3 regions of the Actinoallomurus sp. CA-142502 genome follow, and region 3 is predicted to be linked to each of the others. Evidence: riboswitches for the same ligand, from Rfam matches in the RefSeq annotation. Region 3 holds a riboswitch; each other region holds the start of a gene.
What was found. Region 3 has a riboswitch for cyclic di-AMP ahead of ACQEV1_RS18770 (C40 family peptidase). Riboswitches for the same ligand answer to the same signal wherever they lie in the genome.
Positions count from the first base shown of each region.

Region 1: another riboswitch for cyclic di-AMP. It lies ahead of ACQEV1_RS35665 (C40 family peptidase); the one in region 3 lies ahead of ACQEV1_RS18770 (C40 family peptidase).
Region 2: another riboswitch for cyclic di-AMP. It lies ahead of ACQEV1_RS37240 (CHAP domain-containing protein); the one in region 3 lies ahead of ACQEV1_RS18770 (C40 family peptidase).

Region 1 covers NZ_JBNJMY010000001.1:7,608,607-7,614,392, reverse strand. The annotation lists gene ACQEV1_RS35685 (tetratricopeptide repeat protein) at 1-755, opposite strand, end outside; gene ACQEV1_RS35680 (pyridoxine 5'-phosphate oxidase C-terminal domain-containing protein) at 881-1,192, opposite strand; partial or broken gene ACQEV1_RS35675 (pyridoxamine 5'-phosphate oxidase family protein) at 1,184-1,348, opposite strand; gene ACQEV1_RS35670 (class II 3-deoxy-7-phosphoheptulonate synthase) at 1,560-2,891, shown strand; gene ACQEV1_RS35665 (C40 family peptidase) at 2,923-3,924, opposite strand; cyclic di-AMP (ydaO/yuaA leader) riboswitch at 3,936-4,097, opposite strand; gene ACQEV1_RS35660 (hypothetical protein) at 4,557-4,691, opposite strand; gene ACQEV1_RS35655 (CHAP domain-containing protein) at 4,873-5,786, opposite strand, start outside.
Region 2 covers NZ_JBNJMY010000001.1:7,960,378-7,966,163, forward strand. The annotation lists gene ACQEV1_RS37220 (nitrite/sulfite reductase) at 1-573, shown strand, start outside; gene ACQEV1_RS37225 (Insertion element protein) at 638-820, shown strand; gene ACQEV1_RS37230 (phosphoadenylyl-sulfate reductase) at 817-1,530, shown strand; gene ACQEV1_RS37235 (sirohydrochlorin chelatase) at 1,512-2,282, shown strand; cyclic di-AMP (ydaO/yuaA leader) riboswitch at 2,836-2,978, shown strand; gene ACQEV1_RS37240 (CHAP domain-containing protein) at 2,989-3,750, shown strand; gene ACQEV1_RS37245 (hypothetical protein) at 3,841-4,452, shown strand; gene ACQEV1_RS37250 (TetR/AcrR family transcriptional regulator) at 4,571-5,206, shown strand; gene ACQEV1_RS37255 (acyl-CoA dehydrogenase family protein) at 5,203-5,786, shown strand, end outside.
Region 3 covers NZ_JBNJMY010000001.1:3,868,312-3,874,097, forward strand. The annotation lists gene ACQEV1_RS18760 (NlpC/P60 family protein) at 1-402, shown strand, start outside; gene ACQEV1_RS18765 (NlpC/P60 family protein) at 437-1,417, shown strand; cyclic di-AMP (ydaO/yuaA leader) riboswitch at 1,727-1,945, shown strand; gene ACQEV1_RS18770 (C40 family peptidase) at 2,004-2,549, shown strand; gene ACQEV1_RS18775 (basic secretory protein-like protein) at 2,672-4,021, shown strand; gene ACQEV1_RS18780 (M48 family metallopeptidase) at 4,193-5,545, shown strand; gene ACQEV1_RS18785 (acetate uptake transporter) at 5,584-5,786, opposite strand, start outside.

The sequences.
Region 1 (5,786 bases), 3.7 Mb from region 3:
ATGCCGGAGCGCAGCGTGATCATCCTGGTCTTGATGGGGATGCGGCGGGCGCCGACGGTCCGCTCGTCGACCGGCGCCACCGTCGGCGGCTTGGCCGGGGCCGTCTCGCCGAAGTGCTGGTGCAGCATCTCCCTGATCTGCATGTTGCCCGCGTAGATGGACGCGCCGCGCTGGAGGACATCGCGGGCGCCCGCGGGGTCGCCCGCCTCGAGCCGCAGGTGGGCCAGCAGGGTGTAGTCCGACGCGTAGACCAGGTAGTCGGGCGCCAGGGCGATCAGGTCGGTCTGGTACTTCAGGGCGCGGGGCTTGTCGCCCCGGTCCACCGCCCACTTCGACAGGCGCTTGAGCGCGTGCCGGCGCAGCTGGGAGTCGTTCACGACCGACTCCAGGAGCGCCTCGGCCTCGTCGAGGCGGCCGCCGTCCTTGAGGATGTCGGCCAGCGTCAGGGCGTACCAGGGGATGGTCGGGTACTTCTCGCGCGCCGAGCGGACGATGTCCGCGGCGCGGTTGTAGTCGCCCCGCCACTTGTAGACCTCGGCGAGCGCGGCCGTGGCGAACCGGGTGTCGCCGCCCGCCGCGATGGCCGCGTTGGCGATCTGCTCGCTCTTCCGGTCGTCGCGCTCGTTGGTGAGGACGAGCCACGACAGCAGCGACAGCCCGTCACCTTCGAGATCGGCCCGCTTCGACTCCAGGAGCTGCTGGGCCTCTTCCGGCTTACGGAGCCAGATGTCGTAGGCGCGGCTGGTGGTGCTCATTTGTCAGAACCTCATGCGTCGTCGGCTGTCTGCGGGAAGTCGGCCCATCATCGCAGACGCGGGCCGCGCCCGTGATGAAGGCGATCAACTGTGGTCCGGCCCCGAACCGGACCGGCCGGCGGAAACTACGGCCACAACATGTGGGTTTCCCACGGGCCGCGGCGGCCGGAGCGTTCGTACCGCAGCCGGGTGTGCACGCGGTCCTTGTCGGCCTGCCAGAACTCGATCTGGACGGGAACGAGGGTGTAGAGCGTCCACTCCGGGCTGACCAGAGCGGGGTCCGCCTCGATCCGGGCCAGCGCCGTGCGGAAGGCCTGGTCGCGGTCGTCAAGGCTCTCCAGGTGGCCGCTCTGGCGGCCCAGCAGCGCCTCGGCGCGGGCGGAGGGCGCACGGGCCAGCAGGTCGGCGGCGCTCTGCTCGGGAGAGGCGGGCTCCACGGCGCCCCGTACGCGTACCTGGCGGCCTTGCAGAGGCCAGTAGAAGGTGAGCGCCGCCCGGGGCACGTCCGCCAGGTGACGGCCCTTGGGACTGTCGGCGTGCACCGCGAACCGCCAGCCGCCGGCGTCCACGTTCTTGAGGATGAGGACCCGGGCGTCCGGGCCGCCCCGTCACTGCCGCCCATCGTGCCCCCTGCGCCGTCGGTGTCCCCGGCCGTCCATCCGCCTCGACCCTACTGAGGGGCCGCGACCGCGGCCTGGAGAACGTCCGCGTCTCCCCATGCGTCTCCCAAGGTCGGGCAAGGGCGTCGCGTCGGGGGTGGTCGGCTGCCCGGGCATGGCGTAATGGTCGATACCCTAGGTGCCCGTGGACCTCCTTGACTCCTGGCGCGATCTTCCTGCGGCCCAGCAGCCCGATTGGCCCGACCCCGCACAGGTGGGCGCCGTCGCCGACCAGCTCGCCAAGCTTCCGCCGCTCGTGTTCGCGGGCGAGTGCGACCAGCTCCGCGCACAGCTCGCCGCCGTGGCGCGCGGCGAGGCGTTCGTGCTGCAGGGCGGCGACTGCGCCGAGACGTTCTCCGGCGCCACCGCCGACGACGTGCGCAACAAGCTCAAGACCCTGCTCCAGATGTCGGTCGTCCTGACGTACGCCGCGAGCGTGCCGGTCGTCAAGATCGGCCGGATGGCGGGCCAGTTCGCCAAGCCGCGGTCGAAGCCGGTCGAGGTCCGCGAGGGCGTCGAGCTTCCCGCGTACCGCGGCGACATGGTCAACGGCTTCGGCTTCACCGCCGACGAGCGGACGCCGGACCCGGGCCGCCTGCTGCGGGCGTACCACGCCGCCGCGGTCACGCTGAACCTCTGCCGCGCCTTCACCCAGGGCGGGTACGCCGACCTGCGCCAGGTCCACGCGTGGAACCAGGACTTCGTGGCGGCCAGCCCGGCCGGGCGTCGCTACGAGCGGCTGGCGGGGGAGATCGACCGGGCGCTGGCGTTCATGCACGCCGCCGGCGCCGACCCGGAGGAGTTCCACCGCGTCCAGCTCTACTCCAGCCACGAGGCGCTGATCCTCGACTACGAGCGGGCGCTGACCCGCATCGACTCGCGCTCAGGCCTGCCGTACGACGTGTCCGGGCACTTCCTGTGGATCGGCGAGCGCACCCGGCAGCTCGACGGCGCGCACGTGGAGTTCATGCGGCACATCCGCAACCCGATCGGGGTCAAACTCGGCCCGACGACGTCCGCCGAGGACGCCCTGGCGCTCATCGACAAGCTCGACCCCGAACGCGAGCCGGGCCGCCTGACGTTCGTGATCCGCATGGGCGCCGGCCGCGTACGCGACGCGCTGCCGCCGCTGGTGGAGAAGGTCACCGCGAGCGGCGCGCAGGTCGCGTGGATCTGCGACCCGATGCACGGCAACACCTTCGAGGCCGAGAGCGGCTACAAGACCCGACGGCTCGACGACGTCATGGACGAGGTGGCGGGCTTCTTCGACGTCCACCGCGCGCTGGGCACCCACCCGGGCGGCGTCCACCTGGAGTTCACCGGCGACGACGTCACCGAGTGCGTGGGCGGCGGCCACGAGATCGTCGAGGACGACCTTCACCAGCGGTACGAGACCGCCTGCGACCCGCGGCTCAACCGCAGCCAGGCACTCGACCTGGCGTTCATGGTCGCGGAGATGTACCGCACGACGAAGTGAGGTCGGGGCCCCGAGCCCGGGGCCCCGTCACTCAGACGATGCGTACGGCCCCGGCGAACGGGCGGGTGGCCAGGTCGGCGACCCGCACGTGGTCGCCGGTGTGCGGCGCGTGGATGAACTTCCCGTCTCCGAGGTACATCCCCATGTGGTGGATGTCGGAGTAGAAGAACACCAGGTCACCGGGCTGCAGGTCGCTCCGTGAGACGTGGACGCCGGCGTTCCACTGGTCGCCGCCGTAGTGCGGCAGGTTGACCCCGACCTGCTTGTACGCCCACATGGTCAGCCCGGAGCAGTCGAACCCCTTTCCGGGCGTCGCGCCGCCCCAGACGTACGGGACGCCGAGCTGCGTCAGCGCCGCGCGTACGGCGCCGATCGCCTTGGTGGACCCGCCCGGGATCTCCGGCACGCTCTCGCCGTGCTCGGCGCGCTCGACGGCGTCCTTCAGCAGCGGACGGCGCAGCTTGTCGAGCGTCCGGCCGATGGTCGCCTTCTTCTGCGCGAGCTGCGCCTTGAGCAGCGTGGACCGCGAGGCCTGGTCACGGGCGTTCTGCCAGGCGCGCTCGGCGTTCTGGATCGCCTGGGTGAGCTGGCGGACCTGCGTGTCGTCCTGCTGGGTGAAGAAGTGCAGGGTCGCGGCCTGGTCCAGCAGTGCCTGCGGGTCCTTGGCGGAGAACAGCGCGGGTGCCTCGTCCGGCGCGCTGTTCATGTAGCGCAGCGCGGCCAGGCGGCCGACACGTTGCTGGATGCCCTTGAGGGCCTTGGTCTCACGTCGCGAGGTCGCCTTGGCGATCGCGCTGGCGCGCTGGGCCTGCCGCAGCCGGACCCGCAGCCCGTCGTACTGCTCGGTGAGCTGTTCGAGCTGGGTGTTGAGCTGGTCGGCCTGCTGCCGGAGCGCGTCGATGGCGGGTGCCGGCTTCGCCTCGGCCGCGGGTGACGGCAGGAGCAGTCCGGCGGTGAGAAGGATGCCGGCGACCACGGTGTGCTGGGTGCGGTGCGGCCTATGATGCGCTTTCGCGGTTCGCGAAGGCTCCATTCGGGTGCTCCTCTTTCTCCTGGGCCGCCTACCGGGTTAGCTGACGGGTTCGGGCAAGGAGAAGCCCTACCGGTTACGGATTCACCCCGGGACCGAGCGCGGTGGGAGAGCCCCCTGAAAGCGCTCCGCGAGTTGGGTCCCCGGCTCACCGGACGCGCTGGCTTGCGCGTGCGGCGACTCGGCGGTCCGGCCGGGAACCGGCCGGTGACACCGTGGGACACTAACGGACCGTGACGGGCCGGCCAACCGGAACATGCGGAGATGGTCCACCGTCTTCCAGGATGGTCACTGTGGGTGATGCCGCTCTGGCCCTTTCCGCCTAGGCGAGAGCGAAGTCCGGCTGCGGACGGTGCTGTATACGCCGACATCGCGGGAAACGCGTCGGCGGTCCGTGGCGGTGGCGTACGCCGTCAGGGGCCGTTCCGGCCGGTGCGGTGAACGCCTCTTTCCGGCCCGGAACCGATCGGATCCGCGTCGCGACCGCCGTTCACGCCGTCGGGGAACCCGCTCAGACGGTCCCGTACGTCGGTCATCGCGGTGATCTGTGGCGGACCCGCAGGACGGACCGTGCGTCTGGGTGCGCGCTCCTCGTGCGACGTCGATCCCGCCGTCGACGTGGATCACCGAGCCGGTCAGGCAGCCGGTCTCGGGGCGGGCGACGGCCGGATGATGGCGGCGTCGTTCACCAGGACGTCGATCCGCCCGAACACCTCGATGTCGGCGGCCACGATCCGGGCGGGCGCCTCGGCCGCGGCGACGCTGGACATTGACCTTGGGGGTCCCGGTCAAGCGGCGAGGTGAGGGGATGCCGGCGGCGGGTCCACCGCCCGGCCGGTCGTTCGGATCGACCGTCCGGCTCGCGCGGGACCGGATGAAAGCGGCACCGCCGGGCTGACCCGGAGAAACACCGAGGGCCCTCCCCACGGGCGGGGGAGGGCCGGCTCGGACTCAGACGTTGAGGGACTCGGCGGAGTCGGACTGGGAGACCGCGGAGTGGAGGGTGTTCCAGAACGCCAGCTCGACGTCCTCCTCCAGCTCGGTGATCTTGCCCCAGAACTCCTTGTCCTCGGCCAGTGCCGCGGCCTCCGCGGTCAGGGCCGGCATGACGGCCGTGCCGGCGTCGGCGGCGTCCAGGTCGGCCACGTTCATGTCGGCGGGCATCTCGACCGGCGTGCGGTGGTGCTTGCCGCGCTTGCGGACGCGGACGTTCGGGGCCGGCATCGGCATGCGGACCTTCGCCTTGCTCAGCGCCAACGCCACCGTGCCGAACACCACGACGCCCAGCAGCCCGGTGAGGGCGGCCTGCTGGTCGGCCAGCGGCGGCGCGGAGTCGTGCTGGGCCGTCGTCTGGGTCTCGTGCATGGGGGTGGCGGGCTGCTGGCCGATCTCCTTGGCGGCCGGCGGAGGCGCGGAGTGCTTCGGGACGTACTTCTGCTCAGCCGGGGCCGCCTTGACCTTCACCTTCGACGGGTAGCCGAAGCCGACGACCTGGCTGACGTCGCGGGTGGCGCGGCCCAGCTGGTCGTTGTGGTTGGCCTCGATCGTGTGCAGCGTGTGGCCGTGCACCGACTCGACGATGCCTACGTGCTCGATGTCGCCGATGCTCTTCCCGCCGTTCCACGAGAAGAAGACGATGGCACCCGGCTCGGGGTGGTGGCCCCACGCGTCGTGCTTCTTGAACCACTTCGCGTGATCCGGAGTGGAGGCGAACTCACCCGCGAAGTCTTCGACTCCGGCCTTGTCCGCCGCCCAGGCGAGGAACATGTCGCACCAGGCCGCGTCCTTGAAGACGGGGTCCTTGCCGACGTGCTTGCCGTACCAGTCGCCGAACTTGGTGTACCCGCTCGCCTTCTCGTGATAGC
Region 2 (5,786 bases), 4.1 Mb from region 3:
GTGATCGCCGACCTGGCCGAGGAGTACGGCTCGGGTCAGGTGCGCACGACGACCGAGCAGAAGCTGGTCATCCTCGACGTGCCCGAGGACCGCACCGAGGCCCTCGCCGCCGAACTGGAGGCCCACGACCTGCAGGTGCGGCCCTCGACCTTCCGGCGGCAGACGATGGCCTGCACCGGCATCGAGTACTGCAAGCTCGCGATCGTCGAGACCAAGCAGCGCGGCATGGACCTCATCGAGGAGCTGGAGAAGCGCCTCCCGGACTTCGATCAGCCGCTGAGCATCAACCTCAACGGCTGCCCGAACTCCTGCGCGCGTGTGCAGGTCGCCGACATCGGGCTGAAGGGCCAGCTGGTCACCGACGCCGACGGCAACCAGGTCGAGGGCTACCAGATCCACCTCGGCGGGGCGGTCGGCGGCGCCTTCGGCAAGAAGGTCCGCGGGCTGAAGACCACGGCCGACGAGCTGCCCGACTACGTCGAGCGGGTCCTGCGCCGCTACCAGAAGCAGCGCGGCGACGGCGAGTCCTTCGCCGACTGGGTGCAGCGGGCGGAACAGGAGGACCTGAAATGAGCGAACGGAGTGAGCGAACCGAGAACACGGCGCCCTCAGTGACTCCTCCGACGAAGGAGGACTCATGACTGAACGAGCGGTCCCCTTCTACTGCCCCTACTGCGGCGACGAGGACCTGGAGCCGTACGAGAGCGACGGCGGCGGCTGGCACTGCCGTGCCTGCACCCGCGCGTTCCGGCTGCGGTTCATCGGCACCGGCGCGCTCAGCACCGCCGTCCCCGCCGCGCCGAAGGGAGGCGCGAGATGACGCTCACCTTCGAACGCCCGACCGCCGCGCTCGACCTCACCGACATCGTCGAGTCGGCCGCCGACGCCCTCGAGGAGGCGCCGGCCGAGGAGATCATTCGCTGGGCGATCGCGACCTTCGGCGACCGGATCTGCGTGACGTCCTCGATGAAGGACGCCGTGCTGGTGGACATCGCCGCCAAGATCCGGCCGGGCATCGACGTGCTGTTCGTCGACACCGGCTACCACTTCGCCGAGACGATCGGCACCCGCGACGCCGTCGAGGCCGTCTACCCGGTCAACGTGGTGAACGTCACCTCCTCGCGTACGGTCGCCGAGCAGGAGCGCGACCTGGGTCCCCGGCTCTACGGCCGGAACCCGGACCTGTGCTGCCACCTGCGCAAGGTCGAGCCGCTGAACCGCGCCCTGGAGCCGTACCTCGCGTGGATCACCGGGATCCGCCGGGAGGAGACCTCGCACCGGCGCGGGTCCCGGGTCGTGGAGTGGAACGCCTCGCGCGGGAAGGTCAAGGTCAACCCGCTCGCCCGGTGGACGCACGAGCAGCTCGGCGCCTACATCGAGAAGAACGGCATCCTCGTCAACCCGCTGCAGTACGACGGCTACCCCTCCATCGGGTGCGAGCCGTGCACGCAGCGGGTCGCACCCGGCGACGATCCGCGCAGCGGCCGGTGGGCCGGCACCGGAAAGTCCGAATGCGGCATCAACCTCTGATCACCTGCGCGCCTCCGCCGCCGCTGGTGGCGGTGGCGCACGGCAGCCGGGACCCGCGTGCGGCGGCGACGGTCGAGGACCTGCTCGATCTCGTACGCCGCCGGTCCGGGCTGCGGGTCGTGACGTCCTATCTTGACCACGCGCCCCCGACGCCCGGCCAGGCGCTCGGCGCGCTCGCCGGCGCCGGCACCGGCGCGGGCGAGGCCGTCGTTCTCCCCCTCCTGCTGACCGCCGCGTACCACAGCAAGACCGACATTCCCGGCGCGCTGACCGAGGTGCGCCGGGAGCACCCGCGGATGCGCCTGCGGTACGGCGCGACGCTCGGGCCGCACCCGCTGATGACCGCGGCCCTGGAGCGGAGGCTGGCCGAGGCGGGAGTGACGCCCGACCCGGACACGGCGCTCGTGCTGGCCGCCGCGGGGTCCAGCGACCCGTCGGCCAACGCGACGATCGGCCGGATGGCCCGCGGCTGGCGCGGCTGGCGGCGTGTCGTCCCCGCCTACGCCTCCGCCGCGCGCCCGACGCCGGCCGAGGCCGTACGAAGGCTGCTGAACGCCGGGGCCCCGCGGGTCGCGGTCGCCTCCTACTTCCTGGCCCCCGGCTACTTCGCCGACAAGGTCCGCGACGAGTCGCTCGCGGCGGGGGCGGTGGCGGTCTCGGGGGCGCTCGGCGCGGCGCCCGAGCTGGCCGAGATCATCGAGCAGCGTTACACCGAGATCATCACGCTGGGTGATCAAGCTGCTGTGGGCTGAAAACCCTTATTTCGCAAGGGTTCTGGGGGTTGACAGACCGCCGATGTGATCTTCTCGCAGGTCAGAGGCGGTGAGTGTCCATATTTCCCCTTTACGGCCCGAAATATGTTTGCTATGTTCGGTTGACCGGCGGCGCCCCCCATGCGCCGTCCGTAACATCCCCGCCGGCCAGGGCCTGCCCCCCAGCACCACGAAGTGCGGCACGCGACGACGCGTGAGATGGGCCCCCCTTCCAAGGCCGCGACGGTTCATAACCGCGCCGCTCTGCGCATCCCCTGCGATCCCCCCACATGGATCCGCCTCGATGCCGGTTCGGCGAACGCGCCGCATCCGCCGCGCAGCGACGGAGCCAGGCCCCTCGTGTCTCTCACAGGGCATGTGGCACGCCAACAGCGTGCCCACCGGGTGACTTCCCGCCCGAGCCCTCGGGGCCATCGGCAGGCGCCGGGAAGTGAAAGTGCACCGGACGAATGGACGACAAGATCCCCTAGACCTGAATGAAGTGGCCGCCCACGCGGCCGCCATCCCCCTGTTCTTCGAGCCGTCCGCTCAGAGACGGCTCCCGCTGAATCCGCACATCGCGGAACCGGGGACCCACCGCACCACTGGGGTGAATCGGCGCATCCCCTCGCGCCGTAGGGCAGCTTCCACGCCCGAACCCGTCAGCTAACCCGGTAAGCGGCATGGAAGCAAAGGAGTGCTCAACGTGTCAGGTCGACACAAGAAGTCATGCCGTCTGCTGCGTAACACCAGACTCGGCGGCTCCCTCGCCGCCGTCACCGCGGTCGGCGCGACCGCGATCAGCCTGATCGCGGCGGCCCCGGCCGGATCCTCCCAGAACGTCGACGCGGTCTCGGCCCAAGCGATGGCCGCCGTTCCCCACGGCACCGCCGCCTCCCCCAAGGAACCGCACACGCTGGCCCTGTCCGACAAGAGCGCCGGCAACGTCGCCGCCAAGAAGCGCGAGTGGCTGCCCACCGCGAGCGACGCGCTGAAGCTCGCCACCTCCCAGGTCGGCGTCAGCGAGGACTCCTCGGGCGGCGGCACCAAGTTCCAGAAGTGGTTCGTCTCCTCCCCGTGGGCCGAGCGCGGCGTCGAGCGCGACGGCGGCCAGGTCTCCGACTACGCCAACGCGAACTGGTGCGACATGTTCGTGTCCTGGATCGGCGCCCAGCTGGGCGTCAAGGGGATGGGCGCGGACGCGTTCACCCGTACCCACGCCCAGTGGTTCAAGGACCAGGGCCGCTGGGGCGAGGACGCCACGCCCGGCGCCGTCGTGTTCTTCTCCTGGAGCGGGAGCAAGTCGATCGACGACATCGACCACGTCGGCATGGTCATCAAGGACAACCACGACGGCACCATCCAGACCATCGAGGGCAACACCGACAACGCCGTGAAGATCCGCACGCGCGACAAGTCCACGGTCGTCGGCTACGGCTACCCCGAGTACGGCTCCAACGACGCCTGAGCCCTCCCCTCGCCCCGGCCGCACGGCCGGCCGGGGCGGCCCGCCCTGCACACCGTCCCCGTCTCCCCTGTGCTGAGAGGCCAACCCCCCATGTTCAGAATCAGCAACAAGTATCTGGATCGATTCACCAGCAAGACGTTCGCGTCGGTCGCGGCCGGCGTCGTCGTGGCGGGCGCGGGCGCGTCCGCCGCACTGGTCCACTCCACGTCCTCCCAGGCCGCCCGTACGAGCGCCGTGCAGGTGTCGCAGGGCGACTCCGGCCTCGTGGGGCCCGGAACGGAGGGCCACACGGCCAAGCTGCCCCGGCAGCTTCCCAGTGAGAAGGCCGACAAGAAGGCCGCCCTGCCGACCGGCGTCTCCACCGGCACGTCGTTCTGGGACGCGCAGACCGCGTCCGGCAAGCCGATGTCGTACCACACGATCGCCAGCCCGTACTGGCCGCTCGGCACCAAGGTGAAGATCACCGTCGGCAAGAAGAGCGCCGTCGGCGTGGTCGAGGACTTCGGCCCGGCCGAGTGGGCGGTCGCCCAGCACAGCCCGCCGGCCATCATCGACCTGTCCGAGGAGATGATGCAGTACTTCACCGGCACCCGGTCCAACTCGATCCCGATCAAGTTCCAGGTGCTGGAGATGGGTAACGGCCCCGTCTACCGCCACTCGGGCACCGGCTACGACATGGCGACCGGAGTGTCCGAGAAATAGCCCTCTTCCGCCCCCTTCCCCCCTGGGGGCGTTCGGGGCCCCTCCACCCGAGGGGCCCCGAACCTTTTTCGGCGTTACGCGGTTGCGCCTAAGAAGTGAACTAGGGTTCAATTCTTGTATGCCGTACCGCCGTACGCCCCGCGTCGAAGCGCGCCTGAGCGCCTCGCGTGAACGCATCCTGTCCGCCGCAGTGGCGATCGTCGCCGAGCACGGCTACGCGGGATGCTCGGTGGCCGCCGTGGCCCGTCGGGCCGGCGTCGCGACCGGCAGCGTCTACCGCCACTTCCCGGCAAAGGCCGACCTGGTCGCGGAGGTGTTCCGCACGACGAGCCGGCGCGAGGTCGACGCCGTGGCGCGGGCGGTGGCCCTGGAGAGCACCGCCGCCGAGGCGATCGCCGCCGTGGTAGAGACCTTCGCGGGCCGCGCGCTGCGGGGCCCGCGGATGGCGTACGCGCTGCTCGCCGAGCCCGCCGACCCGGCCGTCGACGGTGAGCGGCTGGTGTTCCGGCGCGCGTTCGCCGACGCCATCGGGGTGCTCATCACCCGGGGCATCGCCACCGGCGAGCTGCCCGATCAGGACGTCCAGGTGAGCGCGGCGGCACTCGTCGGGGCGATCGGCGACGCCCTCATCGGCCCGCTGGCGGCGCGCGCCGCCGTGACGGACGCCTCCGTCACCGCGCCGGTCCCGGACGTCTCCAGCGGCACGGCTCACCTCATCACCTTCGTCCAGCGCAGCATCGGAGCGGTCTCATGACGACGCATGACGTGTTCAACCAGGTCCCTCCGCTGACCGGCTACGACGTGGCCGACGACCCGGCGCTGCTGGACGGGCTGTTCCGCGAGGGCGGCGGCTGGGCGACCGAGGAGATCCACGAGCTCGGCCGGCTGGCCGGCGGCGAGGAGGCGCAGGAGTGGGGCCGGCTCGCCAATGAGTACCGCCCGGTGCTGCGCACCCACGACCGGTACGGCCACCGCGTCGACGAGGTGGAGTTCCACCCCGCCTGGCACGAGCTGATGAAGGTCGCGGTCGGGCACGGACTGCACGCCCGCGCGTGGACCGAGCGCGCCGGCGCGCACGTGGCCCGCGCCGCCAAGTTCTACGTGTGGCGGGTCGACGCCGGGCACGGCTGCCCGATCTCGATGACGTACGCCGCCGTGCCCGCGCTGCGCCAGGAGCCCGACCTCGCCCGCGAGTACGAACCGCTGCTGACCTCCGGCACGTACGACTTCGGCCTGCGCCCGCCGCTGACCAAGGCCGGCATCCTCGCCGGGATGTCGATGACGGAGAAGCAGGGCGGCTCGGACGTACGCGCCAACACGACCCGCGCGGTTCC
Region 3 (5,786 bases):
ACCTCGTCCGGCGGCCATGGCGGCACCTACAACGGGCCGGCGTCCGGCCCCGCCCGCCTCGCTCTCGAGTACGCGTACCAGCAGAAGGGCGCCCCGTACAAGTACGGCGGCACCGGCCCGTACAACTCCGGCTACGACTGCTCCGGGCTCATGATGATGGCCTGGCGGCACGCCGGCGTCAGCCTTCCCCGCGTCGTGCCGGACCAGTACAACGCCACCCGCCGCGTGGCGCGCTCGGACCTCCAGCCCGGTGACCTGGTCTTCTTCGACAACCTGAACCACGTCGGGATGTACGTCGGCAACAACCAGTTCATCCACGCGCCGCACACGGGCACGGTCGTCCAAATCGAGAGCCTGAGCGGCTACTACAGCTCCAACTTCTACGGCGCCGGCCGTCCGTAAGGGGCTGACCACAGTGGAGATGAAGCGTTCAACCATGTCCAGAACCAGTCGTTGGATCGTCGGCACCGCCGGAGCGGCCGTTGTCGCCGGGCTCGTCCTGCCCGCCAGCCCCGCCCAGGCGAAGCCCACTCCCTCGCTGAGCGCCGCCAAGCAGCAGCTCGCCAAGCTCAACGACCAGGTGGACCAGCTGGCCAACCAGTACAACAAGGCCAAGGAGGACTGGAAGGCCGCGCAGAGCCACCTCAAGGCGCTCAAGTCCTCCGTCACGGTCGAGCAGGAGACGTTCAACCAGCTGCACACCCGGGTCGCCCAGCTCGCCGCCGCGGCGTACAAGGAGGGCGGCGCGGGAGGGGACATCCCGCAGTTCGTGTCGGCCAAGGACCCTGAGTCCGTGCTCGACCAGATGACGGCCTTCACCAAGGTCTCCAGCAATCGCGCGGCGGAGCTGAACCAGTTCCTGGCGTCCGCGCAGCGGCTGGAGCGGCAGAAGGCGCTGGCGGAGCAGGCGGCCGAGCAGCTCAAGCAGCAGAAGGACCAGGTCGACAAGCAGCGGTCGGCGGCCAACTCGGCCATCAGGAAGCAGCTGCGCCTGATCGACAAGCTGGGCGCCAACATCGACCCGGGCTCGTCCAAGGCCAACTGCTCGATCCTGGCGACCGGCCGCGCCGAGACGGTGCTGAGGTACGCCTGCGCGCAGCTCGGCAAGCCGTACGTCTTCGGTGGCGCCGGCCCGAACGTCTTCGACTGCTCGGGCCTGACGATGATGGCCTACAAGCAGATCGGCATCAACCTCAGCCACTACGTGCCGAACCAGTACAGCGCGAGCCGGCGCGTGGCGAAGGCCGACCTCCAGCCGGGAGACCTCGTCTTCTTCAGCAACAACGACCACATGGGCATGTACGTCGGCAACGGCAAGTTCATCCAGGCGCCGCACACCGGCGATGTGGTGAAGATCTCCAGCCTCAGTGACGCGTACTACAGCCAGGTGTACTACGGCGGCGGTCGCCTGCTCTGACCGACCCGAACCTCACAGGCCCTCTGGCGATGCCCAGAGGGCCTGTTTCGGTCGGGGCCAATTCACCTTAGGTAATTCCTCTCGTACGCTCTGGCGACAAATTTGCGCATTCATTGGTGCCTTGTTAGCGTGCGCCGAGTTATGCGATACGCCCCATGTGTCGCATGCGGCCATCACGAGGGAATTCGTCCTCCGCTTTGGATGTGTTGTGGAACACATTCCGCCGGGCGACTTTCCTCTCGGCTTTCCGGAATGCAGAGATAAGCGGCCGGCCACAGTGAGAACCGCCCGGTGAGAGGGCGCGTCCGGCGGCCGCGAGCGCCGAGTCCGCGGGCACGCGGAGCCGGGGACCCACATGCGCGCGAAGGCGCAGATCCCCAGGGGTGAGTCGGTGCGCCTGCGCCATCACAGCAGACCGTAGTGCGGCGAACGGGCCGTGGTGCGGCGTGGTGCGCCGGGCGGACCGTAGGGCGGCTTCTTCCAGCCCGAACCCGTCAGCTAACCCGGTAGGCGCACACGGAAGGAGAGAACCCTGTCTCGCACCCCCTCGACCGCTTCGCCGAAGCGCGTCCGCCTCGCCGGCGGAATGCTGGCCGCGGGCGCGGTCCTCGCGCCGACGGTCCTGACGGCCTCGACGGCGTCCGCCTCATCGGACGCCGTCACGACCGTCACTCCGGTCGCCAACCCGGTGACCACCCCGGTCGCCACCCCCACGGCGGCCACGAGCGCGACGACGAAGCAGACGTCTTGGAGCAAGCGACACAAGGTCGGGCTGAAGGCGGTCGCCGCAGCCCGTAAGCAGATCGGCAAGCCGTACCGCTACGGTGGCAGCGGCCCGAGCAGTTTCGACTGCTCCGGTCTGGTCCAGTACGTCTACCGCAAGGCCGGAGTACGGCTCCCGCGCACCGCGGACGCCCAGCACCAGCACATCAAGCGGCACGTGAAGTTCTCCGACCTCGCCACCGGAGACCTGGTGTACTTCTACGGCGACGGCCACACGGGCATCGTCTCGAAGGTCAAGGGCAAGAAGATCTACATGATCCACGCCGCCCACTCCGGCACGCGCATCAAGCAGGTGCTGCTCAACAGCTACTACCGGGCACACTTCAACGGTGCCACCCGACCGTACTGAACCTGACGCACCCGCCGTACGACGACCGCCGGCGCCCGTCCGCGAGGCCGGGCCCGGCGGTCGCTCAGTGACGGTGGGCGTCATCGGCGGGGCACCCGGTCGTGGCGACTAGGATCGCGCGCATGCCGGCCAAGGGGAACGCGGACTCGCGGGTGACCACCGCGTCGGCCATGTTCGCCGGGCTCGCCGGGTTGGCGATCGTGGCCAATCTCGCCGTCGCGGTCGGTTACCTCGCGTTCCACGACGGTGCGGGCCGGGCCGCCGCCGCGTCTTCCCGGCCGGTCGCCGGGGCGCTGTCCGCCCCCAGCGTCGCCACGGTGAACGCCCTGCTCCAGCGCCGCTCGCGGGCCGTTCTCGCCCGCGACCGTGCCGCGTTCCTCGCCACCGTCGACCCGTCGGGACAGGCGTTCCGCGCCGGGCAGCAGGTGCTCTTCGACAACCTGGCCAAGGTGCCTCTCTCCGCCTGGAGGGAGTCCCTGGCCGACACGCGTCCCGCCGTGGCGGCCGATGACGGCTGGACGGCCCGGCTCAGGCTCACCTACCGGCTGCGCGGCTTCGACCGCCGCGACCTCGTCTACACCGAATACCTGACCTTCGACCGGCGCCCGGGCACCGGCTGGATGGTCTCCGGCGACGGCGCGGCGCACGGCCTGCGCGACGACCCGCAGATCTGGAACAGCGGCGGCCTCACCGTGGTCCACGGACGCCGCAGCCTCGTGCTCGCCGAGGACGGAGCCGTGGCCGGCGAGCTCCCCGCCGCCCGTACCGCCGAGCTCCGCGACATCGCCGCCCGTCTCGACGAGGGAGTCGGCGCCGTCTCCGGCGTCGTCGGCGACCGGTGGGCCCGGCACGCCGTGGCGCTCGTCCCCGCCACCGAGCAGAAGGCCGAAGAGCTCGCGGGAGACGTGCGCAACCTCGGCGACATCGCCGCGCTGGCCGCGGTCACCGGGGACGAGGGCGGCCAGGGTACGGGAGAGGACCGCCTCGTCATCACCCCCACCGCGTTCGGCCGGCTCACCGCCCTGGGCCGGCGCGTCGTCCTGACCCACGAACTCGTGCACGTCGCCATGGGCGGGGCGCGCGACGGCAAGACGCCGATGTGGCTGATCGAAGGACTCGCCGACTACGTCGGCTACAAGAAGGCGGGCGTCCCGACCAGGGCGGCCGGCCGCGAACTGGCCGACCTCATCGCCACCGGCGGCGTCCCGGCCACCCTGCCGGGCGCCACGGAGTTCGCCGGCTCGGGCGACCGGCTCTCGGCGGCGTACGAGGAGGCGTGGCTCGCCTGCCGCATGGTCGCCGAACGCTACGGTGAGGACCGGCTCGTCCGGCTCTACCGTACGGCCGAGGCGGAGCCGGAGGACTCGGGCGACCCGCGCCTCCAGGACCGCGCGCTCCGCAGCGTCCTGGGCGTCGGCACCGACCGGTTCGTCGCCCTGTGGCGTGCGTACGTCCGCCGCGAGCTCGCGTGAGCGGCGGACGAGGCGGTCAGGTGAGGAGCACGGGGTGTGTGCACGTCGTACCGGCGAGGCAAGGCGGGTGAACTCGGGTGATCCGCGTCGTCGAGACAGTGCGCTCCGCCGCGTCCGTCCGCTGCGGACCGGCGTGAGTCGCGGATGAGGCAGTCAGGTGAGGAGCACGGGGTGAACGCACGTCGTACGGCCGGGACCGCGGTCGTGGCCGAGGCGGAGGAGGGGCCCGGTCCCGCGCCGGATCGGCGCGGGGCGGCGATCGCCGCCGTGGTCCTGTGCGCGCTGCTGGCGGTGGTGATCCTCGTGACGACTCCCTGGCATCCGCTGCCCGGCGCCGGCCGGCCGGCCGACCCGGCGCTCGACTTCACGCGCGCGCAGATCGGCCGCGGCGACGCCTTCAACAGGGCCCTCGACCCGCCCGCGTACGCCGGGCTCGCCGCCGGGCTCCTGGTCGTGCTCCTGCTCGGGCTGACACCCCTGGGCGCGCGGCTGCTCGGCCCGGTCACGCGGCCCCTGCGGCGGTGGCCGCTGCGGCTGGTCGGCGTCGCGGTGGTGCTCGCGGTGCTGACCCGGCTCGCCGGCCTGCCGTTCGACGTGTGGTCCCAGACCGTGCTGCGCCGGTACGGGCTGTCCACCGAGCACTGGGGCGGCTGGTTCACCGACCAGCTCACCTCGCTCGGCGTCACCCTCGTCATCTGGATCGTCGTGCTGCTCGGCGTGCACCTGCTGGTCCGCCGATTCCCGCGCCGCTGGTGGGCGGGGGCGGCCGCGGGCGGGTTCGTGCTCGTCGCGGCGGCGTCGTTCGGCTATCCGGTGCTGGTCGAGCCGCTGTTCAACTCGTTCCACTCGATGCCCGCCGGGCCGCTGCGCACCGACCTGCTCGCGATGGCGCGGCGGGACGGCGTGCCGGTCGGCGACGTGCTCGTCGCCGACGCCTCCAAACGGACCACCGAGCTGAACGCCTACGTCTCCGGCTTCGGCTCCACCCGCCGGATCGTCGTCTACGACACGCTGCTCACCAGCGAGCCGCGCGCGGAGATCGAGCTCATCGTCGCGCACGAGCTCGGCCACGCCAAGCGCGACGACGTGCTGCACGGCACCCTCGTCGGCGCGCTCGGGGCGGCGGCCGGAGTCTGCGTGCTCTTCCTCGTCCTGACCTCCCCGCGGCTGCTGCGGCGCGCCGGGGCCGACTCACCGGCCGACCCGCGGTCGGTGGCGCTGCTGCTCGCCGCGGTCACCGTGCTCCTGCAGGTCGCCGGTCCGGTGGAGAACCTCGTCAGCCGCCGCATCGAGGCCCGCGCCGACATGCACGCGCTCGATCTGACGCGTGACCCGGAGACGTACGTGCGGATGCAGCGCTCGCTCAGCGCCCGCAACCTCGACGACCTGTCGCCGAACGCACTGGAGTACTCGCTGTGGAACAGCCACCCGACCGGTCCGCAGCGGATCGCCATGGGCCGCGACTGGGCCCGGCTCCACCACGTGCCGGTGCCCGCGCCGCTCGTGAACGGCACTTCGCCGTGACCGCGCGGTGAGCGCGGCCACGGCGAAGAAGGATGCGACTACTCCATCACCGGCTCGGCCGGGGCCGCGCGGCCGCCGAGCGGCGAGCCGACCGGCAGGGACAGCTTGCCCGGCATGCCGTTGGTCACCCCGGCCGCCGAGGTGTACCAGGCGACGAGCGCGGTCAGGACACCGATCCACCCACCGAGCTTGACCGTGCCGGTGCTGTGGGACAGGTTGCCGATGAACAGGACGATCTCGG